DNA from 3 places in the Pelosinus sp. IPA-1 genome. Region 2 is predicted to be linked to each of the others. Evidence: riboswitches for the same ligand, from Rfam matches in the RefSeq annotation. Region 2 holds a riboswitch; each other region holds the start of a gene.
The links. A riboswitch is a leader RNA that binds a small molecule or an ion and turns the genes downstream of it on or off. The one in region 2 is predicted to bind lysine.
Positions count from the first base shown of each region.

Region 1: another riboswitch for lysine. It lies ahead of QSJ81_RS01455 (diaminopimelate decarboxylase family protein); the one in region 2 lies ahead of dapB (4-hydroxy-tetrahydrodipicolinate reductase).
Region 3: another riboswitch for lysine. It lies ahead of QSJ81_RS17785 (amino acid permease); the one in region 2 lies ahead of dapB (4-hydroxy-tetrahydrodipicolinate reductase).

Region 1 covers NZ_BSVC01000001.1:329,626-334,902, forward strand. Annotated here, with positions in the region: gene QSJ81_RS01445 (HAD-IIA family hydrolase) at 65-946, shown strand; gene fumC (class II fumarate hydratase) at 1,169-2,554, shown strand; lysine riboswitch at 2,668-2,841, shown strand; gene QSJ81_RS01455 (diaminopimelate decarboxylase family protein) at 2,962-4,245, shown strand; gene buk (butyrate kinase) at 4,507-5,277, shown strand, end outside.
Region 2 covers NZ_BSVC01000004.1:235,548-240,824, reverse strand. Annotated here, with positions in the region: gene QSJ81_RS10910 (M16 family metallopeptidase) at 39-1,292, shown strand; gene QSJ81_RS10905 (dCTP deaminase/dUTPase family protein) at 1,273-1,725, shown strand; gene QSJ81_RS10900 (hypothetical protein) at 1,836-2,159, shown strand; gene QSJ81_RS10895 (YlmC/YmxH family sporulation protein) at 2,165-2,455, shown strand; gene QSJ81_RS10890 (general stress protein) at 2,520-3,188, shown strand; lysine riboswitch at 3,303-3,480, shown strand; gene dapB (4-hydroxy-tetrahydrodipicolinate reductase) at 3,638-4,432, shown strand; gene QSJ81_RS10880 (aspartate-semialdehyde dehydrogenase) at 4,588-5,277, shown strand, end outside.
Region 3 covers NZ_BSVC01000007.1:153,260-158,536, reverse strand. Annotated here, with positions in the region: gene cooS (anaerobic carbon-monoxide dehydrogenase catalytic subunit) at 1-244, opposite strand, end outside; gene QSJ81_RS17795 (ribonuclease J) at 457-2,130, opposite strand; gene QSJ81_RS17790 (sugar diacid recognition domain-containing protein) at 2,313-3,404, opposite strand; lysine riboswitch at 3,554-3,728, shown strand; gene QSJ81_RS17785 (amino acid permease) at 3,811-5,232, shown strand.

The sequences.
Region 1 (5,277 bases), on a different contig from region 2:
GGTGCGTTATTTTTGAAATGAGCCTAATGTAAAAGTCGAGAGAAAAGAGAGGAGACTTTGTATTGTGTTCAATGAAAATAAGATAGTAACAAAACAAGAAAAGGTGAAATCATTAAAAGAGATAAAGTGTTTTGCACTTGATATGGATGGTACTGTATATTTAGGGAATAAAATACTGCCAGGTGTGCTGGAATTTCTGAGTTATTTGCGTACTACGGGTAGAGATTTTCTATTTCTGACGAATAACTCCTCTAGAGATGCAACTTTCTATGCCAATAAACTTAAGGTGTTAGGCATTGATTGCAGTGTAAGTAATATTTTAACATCTGGCGAAGCCACAGCCCTTTATCTAAAAAATACTAAAAATTGCAAAAATATATATTTAGTTGGAACGCCTGCTTTAGAAGAAGAGTTTAGAAGGCATGGATTTATAATAACAGCAGATAATCCTGAATATGTAGTATTAGGATTTGATACTACATTAACATATGAAAAATTAGTTATTGCATGCGATCTTATACGGCATAATATCCCTTATATTGCGACTCATCCAGACTTTAATTGTCCTACAGAAACAGGCTATATACCAGATTGTGGTGCTATGGCTGCTTTGATAAAAGCATCAACTGGTTGTTCGCCTCAGGTTGTCGGCAAACCAAATAGGGAGATCGTGGAAGCATTATTAAATAAAAAAAATTATCCTCTTGAAGAAATGGCAATGGTTGGTGATCGATTATATACTGATATAGCTACAGGATGTAATGCGGGTATGGTCTCTGTGTTAGTACTCAGTGGAGAATCCAAGATATCAGATGTTGAGCAGTCGGTCTTTAAACCGGACTATATATTTGATAACTTAGGGGGTTTAGGTCAGGCACTTTCTGCAAGTGACAAAGAAGAGGATTTAATTCATAGCGGATTTTCTAGAGAATTAGTCGTCGGGTAAGAAAGATTGTACGGCCAAAGCCTACCGCAAGAGGTTTAGAAAGATATAGGGTAAAGGTGTTTGCAATCAATAAGGTTGTAAACACTTTTTATTTTTAGAGAAGATTTAAAATTACTGCAGGATTGTTTTTAATTATGAAGAAGAAACTAAGAGAAGATCTAATTCACGATACCTTCTTCGTTTTTAGCTTATAGGTAATGAATTGATAAAGGAGTGCTTTATATGGAATATCGTATTGAGAAAGATTCAATGGGAGAAATAAAAGTGCCAGCTGATAAATTATGGGGAGCCCAAACGCAACGTAGTTTTGAAAATTTTCGTATTGGAATCGAAAAGATGCCCTATGAGTTAGTTGGTGTATTTGCCATATTAAAGAAGGCAGCTGCCTTAGTAAATGAGAAGCTAGGTGTACTTGATACAAAACGCTCTCAGGCCATAGTTAAGGCTTGCGATGAGGTGTTAGCCGGAAAGCTAGATGGTAATTTTCCTCTTGCCGTGTGGCAAACGGGGAGTGGCACTCAGTTTAATATGAATATAAATGAAGTATTGGCACACAGAGCGACTCAGTTGCTAGCCGAAGAAAAAGAACCTTTAATTGTTCATCCCAATGATCATGTGAATAAATCCCAAAGCTCTAATGATATTTTCCCTACGGCGATTCATGTTGCCGGCGTAACATTAGTGATTGATAAACTATTACCTGCAATTGCCTCTTTAAAAGAAACGTTAGATCAGAAATCCAAAGAATACAGTGAAATTATAAAAATTGGCAGGACTCATTTAATGGACGCGACACCTCTGACTATGGGACAGGAAATAAGCGGTTGGGTGCGGATGCTAGAGCGGAACGAAGAAATGCTGACCATAGGTATTAATTTTATGCGGGATTTGGCCATGGGAGGAACGGCTGTTGGGACTGGTATTAATTCCCCAATGAACTTTGGCGAACTCGTTGCTGCAGAAATTACCAAGTTAACAGGCAAGGAATTTCGTACAGCTCCTAATAAATTTCACGCGTTAACAAGTAAAGATGAGGTAGTCGTCGTTCATGGTATGATGAAGGCATTAGCTGCTGATTTAATGAAGATTGCCAATGATGTTCGTTGGCTTGCAAGTGGTCCACGATGTGGTATTGGAGAGATTAAAATACCCGAGAATGAGCCAGGCAGCTCCATTATGCCTGCAAAAGTCAATCCAACCCAATCTGAGGCATTGACAATGATTGTTGCCCAAGTATTTGGTAATGACACCACAATTTCTTTTGCTGCTAGCCAAGGAAATTTTCAATTAAATGTATTTATGCCTGTCATTGTTTATAATTTCTTGCAGTCCATTCGGTTACTTTCGGATGGGATGAACTCTTTTAATGTTAATTGTGCGGTAGGTATACAGGCGAATACTGAGATTATTGATTTTTATTTGCACCAATCCCTAATACTTATTACAGGCTTAGTACCTCTAATTGGTTATGATAAGGCAGCTCAAATTGCTAAAAGTGCAGTAAAAGAAGGCATTACATTAAAAGAATCTGCCTTAGCCACAGGGTGGGTTAGTGAAGCACAATATGAAGAATATATGAATCCAGCTATCTTGGTAAAACCAAGATAGTATCTGTAAGGCTTCAGATGATAGGCTATCTAAACTTTTACAAAAAAATATAGGATTAGAGTTGACATGACAAACTAGATTAGTCTATACTTAGAAAAATGACAGTTGAATAGCTAAAAGATAGAGGCGCGGTATATTAAGAATATGTATCTAGAGTAGCCAGCGATGAAAGATACAAAAAGGAATAACCGCCGAAGTAGAAGGGTTTGGCAAAGGCCCTTTTGTTGGTTTTGTATTGAATAAATACAAGACTGTCATCCAATTTTGGGTGGAGTGCTATCTGCATAACTGATTATGAGATACGTTAGATTCTTATAGCGGTTTGCGGGATGGTTTCCGCAAACTGCTTTTTGTTTTACTCGATAACTTTAGCAAATAATAAACAATTTCAGGAGGTCTATACAAAAATGGCAGAAAAAACATTACCCTTTACGAAGATTGAACTAGAAGAAATTATTGAAAAATATCCAACACCATTTCATATTTATGATGAGCAGGCCATTCGAAATAATGTTCGCAAACTCTTGGCAGCCTTTTCCTGGGCACCAGGATTTAAAGAATATTTTGCTGTAAAAGCAACACCAAATCCTCATATTTTAAGGGTGTTGAGAGAAGAAGGCGTTGGGGCTGATTGCAGTTCTCTGCCAGAACTTATTCTTTCTGAACAAGCTGGAATAACGGGAGAAGAAATTGTCTTTTCCTCCAACGATACGCCAGTAGAAGATTATCAAGCAGCTAAAAAACTGGGAGCTATTATTAATTTGGATGATATTAGCCACATTGAATATTTGGAGAAGCACGTTGGTTTACCTGACATCCTTTCCTTCCGCTACAATCCAGGTCCCTTATTGGAAGGTGGAAATGATATTATTGGGTATCCAGAGGAAGCAAAATATGGCTTAACGAGAGAACAAATTTTAGAAGCTTACAAAATTGTGCAAAGTAAAGGGGTAAAACGTTTTGCTCTGCATACCATGGTAATTTCTAATGAACTAAATTCAGATAGCTTTGTTGCAACGGCAAATATGATGTTTGATTTAGTCATTGAAGTGTATGAAAAATTAGGGATTCGGATTGAAATGATAGATTTGGGTGGCGGAATTGGTATTCCTTACCGTCCAGAACAAGAAGCTGTTGATCTTGATGTTGTCAGCCAAGGGGTGCGTAAAGCTTATGAAGAAAAAATTGTGGCGAAGGGACTACATCCTTTGAAAATTACCATGGAGTGTGGCAGAATGATAACAGGACCTTATGGTTACCTCGTATCTACTGTACTGCACAAAAAAGAGATTTACAAAAACTATGTAGGTCTTGATTCTTGCATGGCAAATTTAATGCGCCCAGCATTATATGGCTCCTATCATCACATTACGGTCGTGGGAAAAGAGAATGCTCCACTAGATCATGTATATGATGTAACAGGTTCCCTGTGCGAAAATAATGACAAATTCGCTATTGACCGTAGTTTACCTCGTATTGATATTGGTGACATTATTGTTATGCATGATGCGGGTGCTCATGGACATGCAATGGGCTTTAATTACAATGGAAAATTGCGTTCCGCAGAACTATTATTAAAGGATGACGGCCAGGTGCAGATGATTCGTCGGGCAGAAACCATTGGGGATTATTTTGCTACCTTGGATTTCGAAAAAACGGAAATAAAATTAGCAGCGGCTACTAGAAAATAATTAAAAATATTTGAACAGGCAGGTCGAAGTAGACCTGTCTGTTTTTTACGGAATCAGAAAGTATAACACTTCCTTGATTCCAAGTAAGAACGACTAAGGCTTCTGCCTGCGTCTGAAGACTTGGCCTAAGCCAAGTCTTTTCTTATTTAAAAGCAGGAAATAAGAAAAATAAAATGAAATAAATAAGCAGAACATATGAACAGAATATTTGGTGAAATGTGGATACATAGAATGAATTTGAAATGTAATGGGAGGAACTTTATGGCTAAAGAATATGGGGCAGCGGAAAGGCTATTGATAATTAACCCAGGGGCAACATCAACAAAATTTGCTGTATACGATGGAGAAAAAATAGTTTTTAAAAAGACCGTCGAGCATTCTGTAGCGGATACTAGTGGCTTCATAAAAGTAGTCGATCAATATGAATATCGTTTGCGATTAATTTTAAAACAAGTAGCAGCAGAAGGGGTTGATATTGCCACGCTAAAAGCAGTGGTGGCGCGTGGTGGAATTTTGAAACCTCTTAAGGGCGGAACGTATTGTATTAATCAAGACATGGTGGATGATCTCAAGGCAGCCCAATTTGGTGAACATGCTTCCAACTTGGGCGCTGTCATGGCTTATGGGTTAGCAGAAACATTGAAGATCCCTTCCTATATTGTTGATCCTGTTTCTGTAGATGAAATGGAACCAGTAGCGCGAATTTCCGGCTTGCCTGATTTACCAAGGATCAGCCTATCCCATGCATTAAACACCAAGGCTGTTGCGCGTAAGGTGGCAAACCAACTAGGTAAAAACTATGAGGATATGAATCTAATTGTTGCTCATTTAGGAACAGGTGTTTCTGTAACACCACATAAAAAGGGTAGAATGATTGATGTAAATAATGCAAAAGAAGAAGGGCCTTTTTCCCCAGATCGTTGTGGTGGACTACCGGTAGGTCAATTTTTAAAGTTGGCTTTGTCAGGTAAGTATACCTCTGGGGAACTGCGAGAGAAATTAGGTAATAAAGGCGGAATCTATGCCTATCTT
Region 2 (5,277 bases):
AGTTTATATGATTAGATATAGAACAAAAGGAGTAGTATATGTATCGTAAATCAACATTGCCAAATAGTATTCGTGTTGTCTCTGAAGCCATTCCTTATGTAAAATCAGTTACTTTAGGAATATGGATAGGAACTGGCTCTCGAACTGAGCAACAACATAATCATGGCATTTCTCATTTTATTGAGCACATGATCTTCAAAGGTACTGAGAACCGTTCTGCAAAGGATATTGCTGAAATGGTAGACGAAGTTGGAGGACAAATCAATGCTTTCACCGATAAAGAACATACTTGCTATTATATAAAAGTTCTCGATACTCATCTAGAACTTGCACTGGATGTTCTTAGCGATATGCTTTTATCTTCTAAATTTGAGCAGGAAGATATTAACCGTGAAAGAGAAGTAGTTTTAGAAGAAGTCCATATGTATGAAGATACTCCCGATGAGTTAGTACATGATCTTCACCATAGTAATATCTGGGCAGGGCATGCCCTTGGGCGTAATATTATCGGCACTGTACCTTCTATTGAAAATTTTAACAAGCCACTTCTTCTTGAATACTACCAAAATTTCTATACCCCTGATAATATTGTTATTGCCGCCGCTGGTAATTTGAACCACGAAAGGCTAGTAGAGTTAACAAACCACTACTTTGGAAAAATGGCAGGCAATAAAAAACAAGGTAACCCAACTGTCCCAGAATTAAAACCAAATCAGACAATCCAATCCAAAACGATCGAGCAAGTACATCTTTGTTTAGGAACTAGTAGTGTATCCCAGTTATCACCAGATATCTATACCTTTCACATAATAAATAATATTTTGGGTGGAGGTATCAGTTCACGATTATTTCAGACGATTCGAGAAGAAAAGGGACTTGCTTACTCCATCTATTCTTACCAGACGAATTATAGCGATGCTGGTCTATTTACCATTTATGCTGGAACACGTCCTAGTAATGCATGCCAGGTAGTAGAATTAGTGAGACAAACTATTTTTGAATTAAAGAATAAGGGCATTACAGCTAGAGAGCTTACCAAAACGAAAGAACAATTAAAAGGTAATTTATTATTAGCACTTGAAAGCTCAAGTAGCCGTATGTCGCGGCTTGGGAAGATGGAACTTACATTAGGAAAGTATATTACTCTAGATGAGGTAGTTGCTAACATTGATAAAGTTTCTTTAGAGCAAGTGCACTCTATAACACAACAAATGTTTAATCCAAATACTCTATGTTTTACAGCATTAGGACCGATAAGTGAGGAGATATATGATGAGGTTAAGAGGTTTTGAATTGATTTCTACTTATAAAGATAAAGATATTATTATTCCTACTCGAAAAACACAATGCAGCGCAGGCTATGATATAGCCGCCGCCGAAGATATAATAGTACCTCCAAACTCCCTTAGTCTAGTACCTACAGGTATTAAAGCGTATATGCAGCCCGATGAATACCTTGGCATACACATTCGTTCTGGTCTATCAATAAAAAACAAATTAAGTTTAATGAATAGCCAAGGGATTATTGATGCTGACTACTACAATAATAGTGAAAATGAAGGACACATTTTTATTGCTATTTATAATCACAATTTACAAGAAATAGTGATTAATAAAGGTGCTCGAATTGCACAAGGAATTTTCTATAAATATTTATTAACTGACATAGATGACCATGATATATTCTCAATTAGAAAAGGCGGCCTAGGCAGCACAGGTAATTAGTGATTTTATAGTAGCTTAGTGGAAGTATACATAACTTTCACTAAGCTATTTTTAACATAATATTGTTTTTTCATCATATTCTTAAGATAGAAGGTATATGGAGGTCTATCATGTATTCCTGGTTAATTTTCCTTGTTTTGTTTACTGGGGGCTTACTAGTTTCAGTATTAGAACGCATGAAGCATTACCGCCAAATAAATGCCAGTAATGAAATTAAAATTTCGCCAATATCATTGGCTCTGCAGGAATTAATCGCGGTTTCTGGTGGTATCTATTTATCATTAGTTATGCTTATATCTTTTCTAAAGTTAGATGTACCAGAGAAAGTATTGATTTTTGGTTTCTACATAGATCCAATAGCTTTTCTATCGATTGCTTTATCCATTGTTCAGCCGTTCTTTGTGAAATTATTTTATAAGAATAGTAAGGGGTGAAGAAAATGCGCTTGAGTGAGTTATCAGGTAAAGAAGTTATCAATTTAGGTGATGGAGCTCGCCTAGGGATAATTGATGAATGTGAATTAAATTTTGATTATAAATCAGGCAGAATACATACTATCTTGCTACCAAAGCGAAATGGACTATTTAACTTTTTCAGCGATAGTAAAACTACGACAATTCCATGGCAGGCAATAAAGCGTATTGGAGATGAAGTAATTATTGTAGATATAAATAATGCTTATGATCGATATAGCAATTTAAATCGGGAGCGTCAAGAAAATACATATTAATAAGTACTCTGGATAAACTAACATTAAATTGCATGGAATGCATTTAATGTTAGGAGGTTTACACATGGAAAAACAGAATTGCAATCAATTACCAAACCAAGCAAGTTCAGACACCGTGGTAAATAGTTATACTGCAACAAACACTACTGCTAATACAATGCAACAGGCGCCAGTAGGAAACATGAATACAACCAATATGACAAATACACAAAATTCAAACCAAAAACAAAACTATCAACAGAACAAAAAGCAAAACCAAACCATTATTGGAGTATTTGAATCGAGGGATAGAGCTGAAAATGCAGTGAATACTTTACGTCAACAAGGCTTTACATCAGAAGAAATTAACATTGTATCAAAAAAACAACAACATGCTAATACAACACAAGATGAAACTTATGATGATGACATTGTTGATGGAACATTGACTGGTGGTACGTTAGGTGGAATTGGTGGCTTACTCATGGGGGCTGGAGCTTTACTGCTTCCCGGTATCGGGCCTATTCTTGCTGTTGGCCCTATTACGGCTGCAGTAGGAGGAGCAATTGCAGGCGGCATCGCTGGTGGGCTAATTGACTGGGGAATTCCTGCTGAAGCAAGTCAACGATATGAGCAAGAGGTTGCGCAGGGTAGCATTCTTGCTATTATTCGCACAGATACAACTAAGGTAACCTCAGCAGCCCAAATACTGCGACAAAATGGCGCTAAAGATGTAGAAAATCACAGTAAATAAATATGACTTAAAATATAATGATTGTTAAAACTTTACTTTTTTATTTAAAAGCATTGACACTACTATAATCACTATTATACAATGTATGTAATTAAATACACTTCATCCTACGCAGGATGGAATAGAGGTGCAGACAACAAAAGTACTTTCAAGGAGATTGGTCTCTATGATCTGAAAGAAAAGGGTTGCTTGCCGAAGTGCGGAAGATGCCAAGTCTTCAGTGCTGGTCTTTCATCAAATAGGTGTAAGACTGTCACTAAAAGTAACCTTTTAGTGGAGTGCTATCTTATCTAAGGCGTGGGGAAACATTTGTTTTCCCATTATCCTTATAACTGTTGAATGTACGATTGACAGCCGATGAGATTATACTCATCGGCTATTATTTTTACCTCAAGATTAACATTCATAACAATCAATGAATACATTGCTACTATTAGGAGGTGCGCAATATGATTAGAGTAATAGTGTGTGGAGCTTACGGTAAAATGGGGCGTGAGGTACTAAAAGCCATACATAACGATACGCAATTAAGTATCGTAGGAGCTGTAGATACAAAATCGGATTTTATTGATATTGGTGATTTAATCGGTGTAGAAAAAACAGGTATTATTGTTGGTAATAATCTGCAAACTGTAATTAATGAAACACAGCCACAAGTAATGGTTGACTTTACAAGACCAGAAGTAGTATTAAATAATATTCGTATGGCAATTGCTAATGGTGTTTGCCCTGTTGTCGGAACTACTGGATTATCCGAAGAAAATCTGGAAGAAATTAGTCAATTATGTGAAAAAACCAAAGTGAATGCATTAATTGCCCCTAATTTTGCCATTGGTGCTATTCTAATGATGAAATTGGCACAAGATGCCGCTAAATTTTTTCCACATGTGGAAATCATTGAATTGCATCACGACCAAAAGCTCGATGCACCCTCTGGAACTGCTTTGCAAACAGCAGAATTAATTGCGAAAAAACGTGGTTATTTACAACAAGGACATCCAGACGAAGTCGAGAAGCTACCAGGTGCAAGAGGAGGAGACTTTTCTGGTATTAGAATGCATAGTGTGCGTTTACCTGGATATGTAGCGCATCAAGAAGTTATTTTTGGTGGACTTGGTCAAACACTAACGATTCGTCATGACTCCATATCCCGTGAGTCATTTATGCCAGGGGTTGTATTGGCTTGTAAATATGTACTAACAGCAAATGGTTTGGTTTTGGGACTTGAAGAGATTTTAAAATAAGTTTATTGGAAAGCTTAATAAATAGTATAATCATAAACTTACAGCATAGCATCTTTTGCATTAAATCAGGCATCATAAGCAATAACTATAGTAAATAAAATGAATATAATAAGAATATATAATATTACGAGAAAAAATAATGGGGAGCGATATGTATGAAGAAATATAATGTAGCGATACTTGGAGCTACTGGAGCAGTAGGGCAAGAGTTCCTAGATTTAATTGAAGAACGTAATTTTCCTTTTGATAATCTAAAATTACTTGCATCAAAACGTTCCGCTGGAAAAATCATTCCTTTCATGGGAAAAGATTATATCGTAGAAGAAGCTACTGATGACTCTTTTAAAAATATTGATATTGCCTTATTTGCCGGTGGTTCTGCTAGTACAAAATTTGCCCCTGCCGCAGTAAAATGTGGAGCAGTAGTGATTGATAATTCTAGTGCTTTTCGGATGGATCCTACTGTGCCATTGGTTGTGCCAGAAGTTAATCCAGAAGCTATACGACAGCATAAAGGGATTATTGCAAATCCTAATTGTTCTACCATTATTATGGCCATGGCCCTAAAGCCCCTTTATGATCAAGCAAAAATTAAAAGAATTGTCGTTTCCACTTATCAAGCAGTATCTGGAGCAGGTAAAGAAGCAATTGATGAGTTGTCAAATCAAGTGCAAGCTGTTGTTGAAAATCGCCCTGTGGAAGCTAATATTCTTCCTAGTGCTAGCTTACCTAAGCATTATCAAATTGCTTTTAATATCATTCCACATATTGATGTATTTGTAGAAGATAATTATACAAAAGAAGAAATGAAGATGGTTCATGAAACGCATAAAATATTTAATGAT
Region 3 (5,277 bases), on a different contig from region 2:
TAAGAGGAAATCCCTCTTTCCCTTGATCCGTACCCTGAATATGTTTACGCTGCCATTTATGTACCTCTTCCATAGAAGGAGATTTCTCAATATCATAGTATTTTTTTGCGTTTTGATGCACGTCAAAATGTCGATTTGGATCATTTGTACCACTGGCATCACCTTTTCCTGAAACAGATTCCACGTCACCTCGACTGGTTTGATCTGTACTTTTAATTAATGTCTCATTTCCTTGATCTGACAACTGCATTACCTCCTTTTATTATAGCTTTTGCTATTTTTTTAGAGGCTATTCATCTATATACCAAATTTCACTATAGCCAAAATTGTAGCTATGAGAAAATGAAGAAATATTATTTAAAATACTATACTCTAAAAAGAAAAGAAGCCTGCCTAAAGGCAAACCTCTTCTCTTACTTATAGATATAACGTAATCTAATTATATAATCGAAGGTTCTAAACCTCCATAATAATAGGTAAAATCATTGGACTACGGCGAGTCTTCTCATAAACAAATTTACTTAAGGCATCTCGAACATTACCTTTGATTGCAGCCCATTCAGTTACTTTATTTGCCTCACAATTAGCAAGGACCTGCTTTACTTTTTGTTTCGCTTCAACCATTAAGTGTCCAGATTCTCTAACATAGACAAAACCACGGGAAACTAAATCGGGACCCGCTACAACTGAGCCACTGGCCTTATCTATAGTGATAACTACAATGAGAACTCCATCTTGAGACAATTTGCTGCGATCACGCATAACAATATTTCCTACGTCACCTACTCCTAAACCATCAACAAAAACCTTACCTGACGTGACTTTCCCTGATACCTTCCCACTAACAACACCAGCTTCTTTGGAAAACTCAAAGACCTGTCCGTTACTACCTATAAAAATATTTTCCTTTGCAACGCCCAATTCTTGAGCTATCTTTCCATGGCTTATTAACATCCGATACTCGCCATGTACGGGAATAAAGTATTGAGGACGAACCAAGGTTAACATTAATTTTAATTCTTCCTGGCTGGCATGCCCTGAAACGTGAATACCAGCAGAACGTTCATGTATCACTTCTGCTCCTAATCGTAATAAGGCATCAATCGTCTTTGATACGGATTTCTCATTACCTGGAATCGGTGTCGCAGAAATAATAACAGTATCACTAGGACTAATCTCAATTTTTCGGTGATCGTTCATTGCCATTCTCGTTAAGGCAGACATAGGTTCCCCTTGGCTACCAGTCGATAAAATCAATATTTGGTTTCCTGGATAGTTTTTAATCTCATCAATGTCAATTATGACACCTTCGGGAACCGTTAAATACCCAAGTTCTGTAGCAATATTTACAACGTTAATCATACTGCGTCCGATAATTGCCACCTTGCGGCCATATTTACAAGCAGAGGTAATCGCCTGCTGTACACGTAATACGTTGGATGCAAAGGTAGCTAAAAGAATTCGCCCCTTCGCATTGTAAAATGCTTCATCCAAAGCAATGCCGACCTGTCTTTCTGATTTCGTAAAACCCGGTCGTTCCGCATTCGTGCTGTCAGACATCAAGACGAGTACACCTTCGTCACCTAATTCGGCGAATTTATGAATATCCATTGCTTTACCATCAACTGGTGTATAATCAATTTTAAAATCACCCGTATGGACAATTGTCCCAACCGGAGTCTTGAAATACATTCCTACGGCATCAGGGATGGAATGACATACGCGAATGAACCCTACTTGAATTGTACCAAATGATATTTGATCGCCTGGGTTCACTGGAACCAGCTTGTAGTTTGCCACGCCATTTTCTTTTAATCGGCACTCGGCTAACCCTAATGCAAGGCGCGTACCATAGACGGGTACGTCAATTTGCTTTAATAGATAAGATAAAGAACCAATATGGTCTTCGTGGCCATGAGTAATAACAACCGCCCTTATCTTATCCTGATTTTCAAGAAGATAGGAGATATCAGGTATAACTAAGTCAATCCCTAACATATCATCTTCTGGAAATGCTAAACCAGAATCAAGAATGATAATATCATCTTCGTAACGAATTACGGTCATATTCTTGCCGATTTCGCCTAACCCACCAAGTGGAATAATGGCTAATTTATTTTGTTTTTCCAAGAAAAATACCTCCAATATTTGAGTTTGTACATTTAAGTTTTTTTCACCAATAGACGTTCCGTAAACCAACCGTTCCCGTTTTAGATTGGTTTCATCCAAATGTTCATAAATGAAAATACCCGCTCAAAACCCATTACTTTCTATTGTACTTCAAGTTGCTTCAATATACAAGTTTTGGCGTGTTAAACAATACTTTTATCACAATTTTTGCCCGTTAATGGGATTTCCACAAAAATTTTTGTGCCTTGACCTAAGGCTGATTTAATAATAAATTTTCCTTCCACCAAAGCAACACGTTCTCTCATTCCATAAATCCCCAAACAAGTATGACTATGGGAATTTCTAACGATTTCTGTATCAAAACCTACACCGTCATCATCAACCAACAAAATAAGTTTATCCTGTTTCTTATTTAAGGATACCCAAACCTGTTTTGCTTTTCCATGTTTGACTATATTCGTTAATGCTTCCTGTAAAATACGATATAATGTGATTTCTACTTCAGGAGAAAATCGTTCTCTTGATAAGTTATTAAAATCAACATACATAGATATTCCATATTGCTTAGTATAGTTTTCTATATATTTTTTAGCCGCAGCCACTAACCCTAAGTCATCTAATAATACAGGGCGTAATTCAACTGCCATATGATGCACCGCTTCTAAGGTCGTAACCGCAAGGTCACGCATTTCTAGTATCTTTTCTTGCTCCTCTCTACTTTGCACTTGCTCTGCGAGGACACGTAGACCAACAATGATGGACGTTAAGGACTGGCTTGTTTCATCATGGAGCTCCCGTGATATCCTTTTACGCTCATCTTCTTGTATTGTAATTATTTTATTTAAAAATATGGACTGAAGTTCTTCTTTTTCTGTTAATGCCCCTACTAACCTTTCCTGCCTAGCATTTGATTGAAGATTGGCTTCTACGAAACGTGCAGCTAACCTAGCATAAGGCTCAGCAGTTTTCTGATCACCAGTTACGCCAATTAAGCCAATACATTGCTCCTCAAACATAATAGGAACATTAAAGCCATTGCGGGTACCAGGCATATCTATTTCATCTTCTTCACTAACATAAAACTCCTTCACAACTCCATTCTGCAGCATCTTTGCCCCGGCTTCATGAATTTGTCCAATGCGTTCTCTACTAAAAGACGCAATAATTACTCCATGTTCATCAAGTATATTTACATTCTTATTTAATTCAACAGCTACAGTATCTACTAAAGACTGCGCAAATTTCGCATCTAATCGTCTATGCTCATTTTCCACTTGGAAACCTCCAAAAATATTCTTGCGTATCTTATTTCTTCAGACACTTTGCATAATCCTATATTTTTAAAAATTTCAATAAATATATTTTAATTATTGATTGACAAGTAATCCTAGTTTTAATAAAATAAGCAAAGAATTGAATAGGTTGTGATTATAGAGGTGCAAGTATTATGAGTAAGTATAGTGAGCCGGAAGCAATGAGCTATACAGAAAGGAATAGTTGCCGAAACAAAAAAATTCCTACTTTTTTTGTTGGGCTTGTATTGAATAAATGCAAGACTGTCACCAAAAGCTTCTTTTGGGTGGAGTGCTATCTCACACAAGCGGTAATTTATCTTTGTATAAATTTTTTGGTTGTGAGATAGCTCACAACCATTTTATTTTGTAAATTAGGAGGTAAATTATGTCAATTCCTACGGTAAATCTGAAAGACTTATGTCCAGAAAAAGTAGGCCTCAAGCGTGACATGAAATCACGCCACCTTATGATGATTTCTATCGGTGGTACCATTGGTACTGGACTCTTTCTAGGATCAGGCCAAACTCTTAGTCAAGCAGGTCCTCTTGGTGCTGTTCTTGCCTACCTAACAGGCGGTTTTATCATGTATATGGTTCTCTTATGCTTAGGTGAACTAACGGCAGCCATGCCTGTTTCTGGCTCGTTTCAAAGCTATGCCTCTCGTTTCATATCCCCTGGAGCTGGTTTCACCACCGGCTGGTTATACTGGATAAATTGGGCAATTTGTATTGCTGCTGACTTTACCGCTGCAGGCATTATTATGAATAATTGGTTTCCACAGCTGGCAATCTGGATGTGGTGTGGAATCTTTGCTGTGATGTTAGCCTTATTAAACATCATCTCGGTAAAAGCCTATGGTGAAGCAGAATTCTGGTTTGCTGGTATCAAAGTAACTGCAATTTTAGCTTTTATTGTCGCTGGTGCAGGTCTGTTGTTTGGTTTCTCGAGTCATTCTCTCCCTATTGTTGGGCTCTCCAATTTTAACACTGGCTCTGGTCTTTTTCCAAATGGCTTTGAAGCAGTACTTTTAACTATGATCGCTGTAGTATACTCTTTCCAAGGTGCTGAGCTTGTAGGGATTGCTGCAGGTGAATGCGAAGACCCAAGTAAAAATGTCCCTCGCGTTATTAAAGGGATTACTTTCCGCATTATTATATTTTATGTGTTAGCCATGGTTGTACTCGCAGGTATTATTCCGTGGCAAGAAGCCAGTGTCTTAGAAAGTCCTTTTGCGCATGTATTTGGTATGTTAGGATTCCCTTTAGCAAAAGATATTATGAGTTTTGTTGTTATGACCTCCGCCTTATCTGCAGGTAATTCCGCTTTATATGCCTGCTCTCGTCTCCTCTGGTCTATGTCCAAAGAAGGATTAGCCCCTAATTTTCTAGGCAAATTAAACTCTCGTGGTGTTCCTATCAATGGTGTTTATTTGACTCTAGTATTAGCTTGCATGTCTTTACTTACCAGTGAGTATGCTGCCGATACCGTATATTTGTGGCTTATGTCTAGTACAGGGCTTACAGGTTGTCTAATTTGGGTTATTATTGCTTGGTGCCAGATAAACTTCCGTAGAGAATTTGCTCGCCTAGGTGGTAAATTGGAACAACTCAAATTTCGCACACCGTTCTACCCTTTTGTACCTGCACTTGCTTTGGTATTAAACATTGGTGTTATTTTCAGTTTATATTTCGATGAATCACAACGTATTGTTCTTTACACTGGTATTCCTGTACTGCTTGCTATCTATTTATATTATGTAATATTTTTAGATAAAAAAATCACAGGATCGAAAGCCCAAAGTCTGTAAATATAAGAAAAGACTAAGGCTTGTGCCAAGTCCTTGGACGCAGGC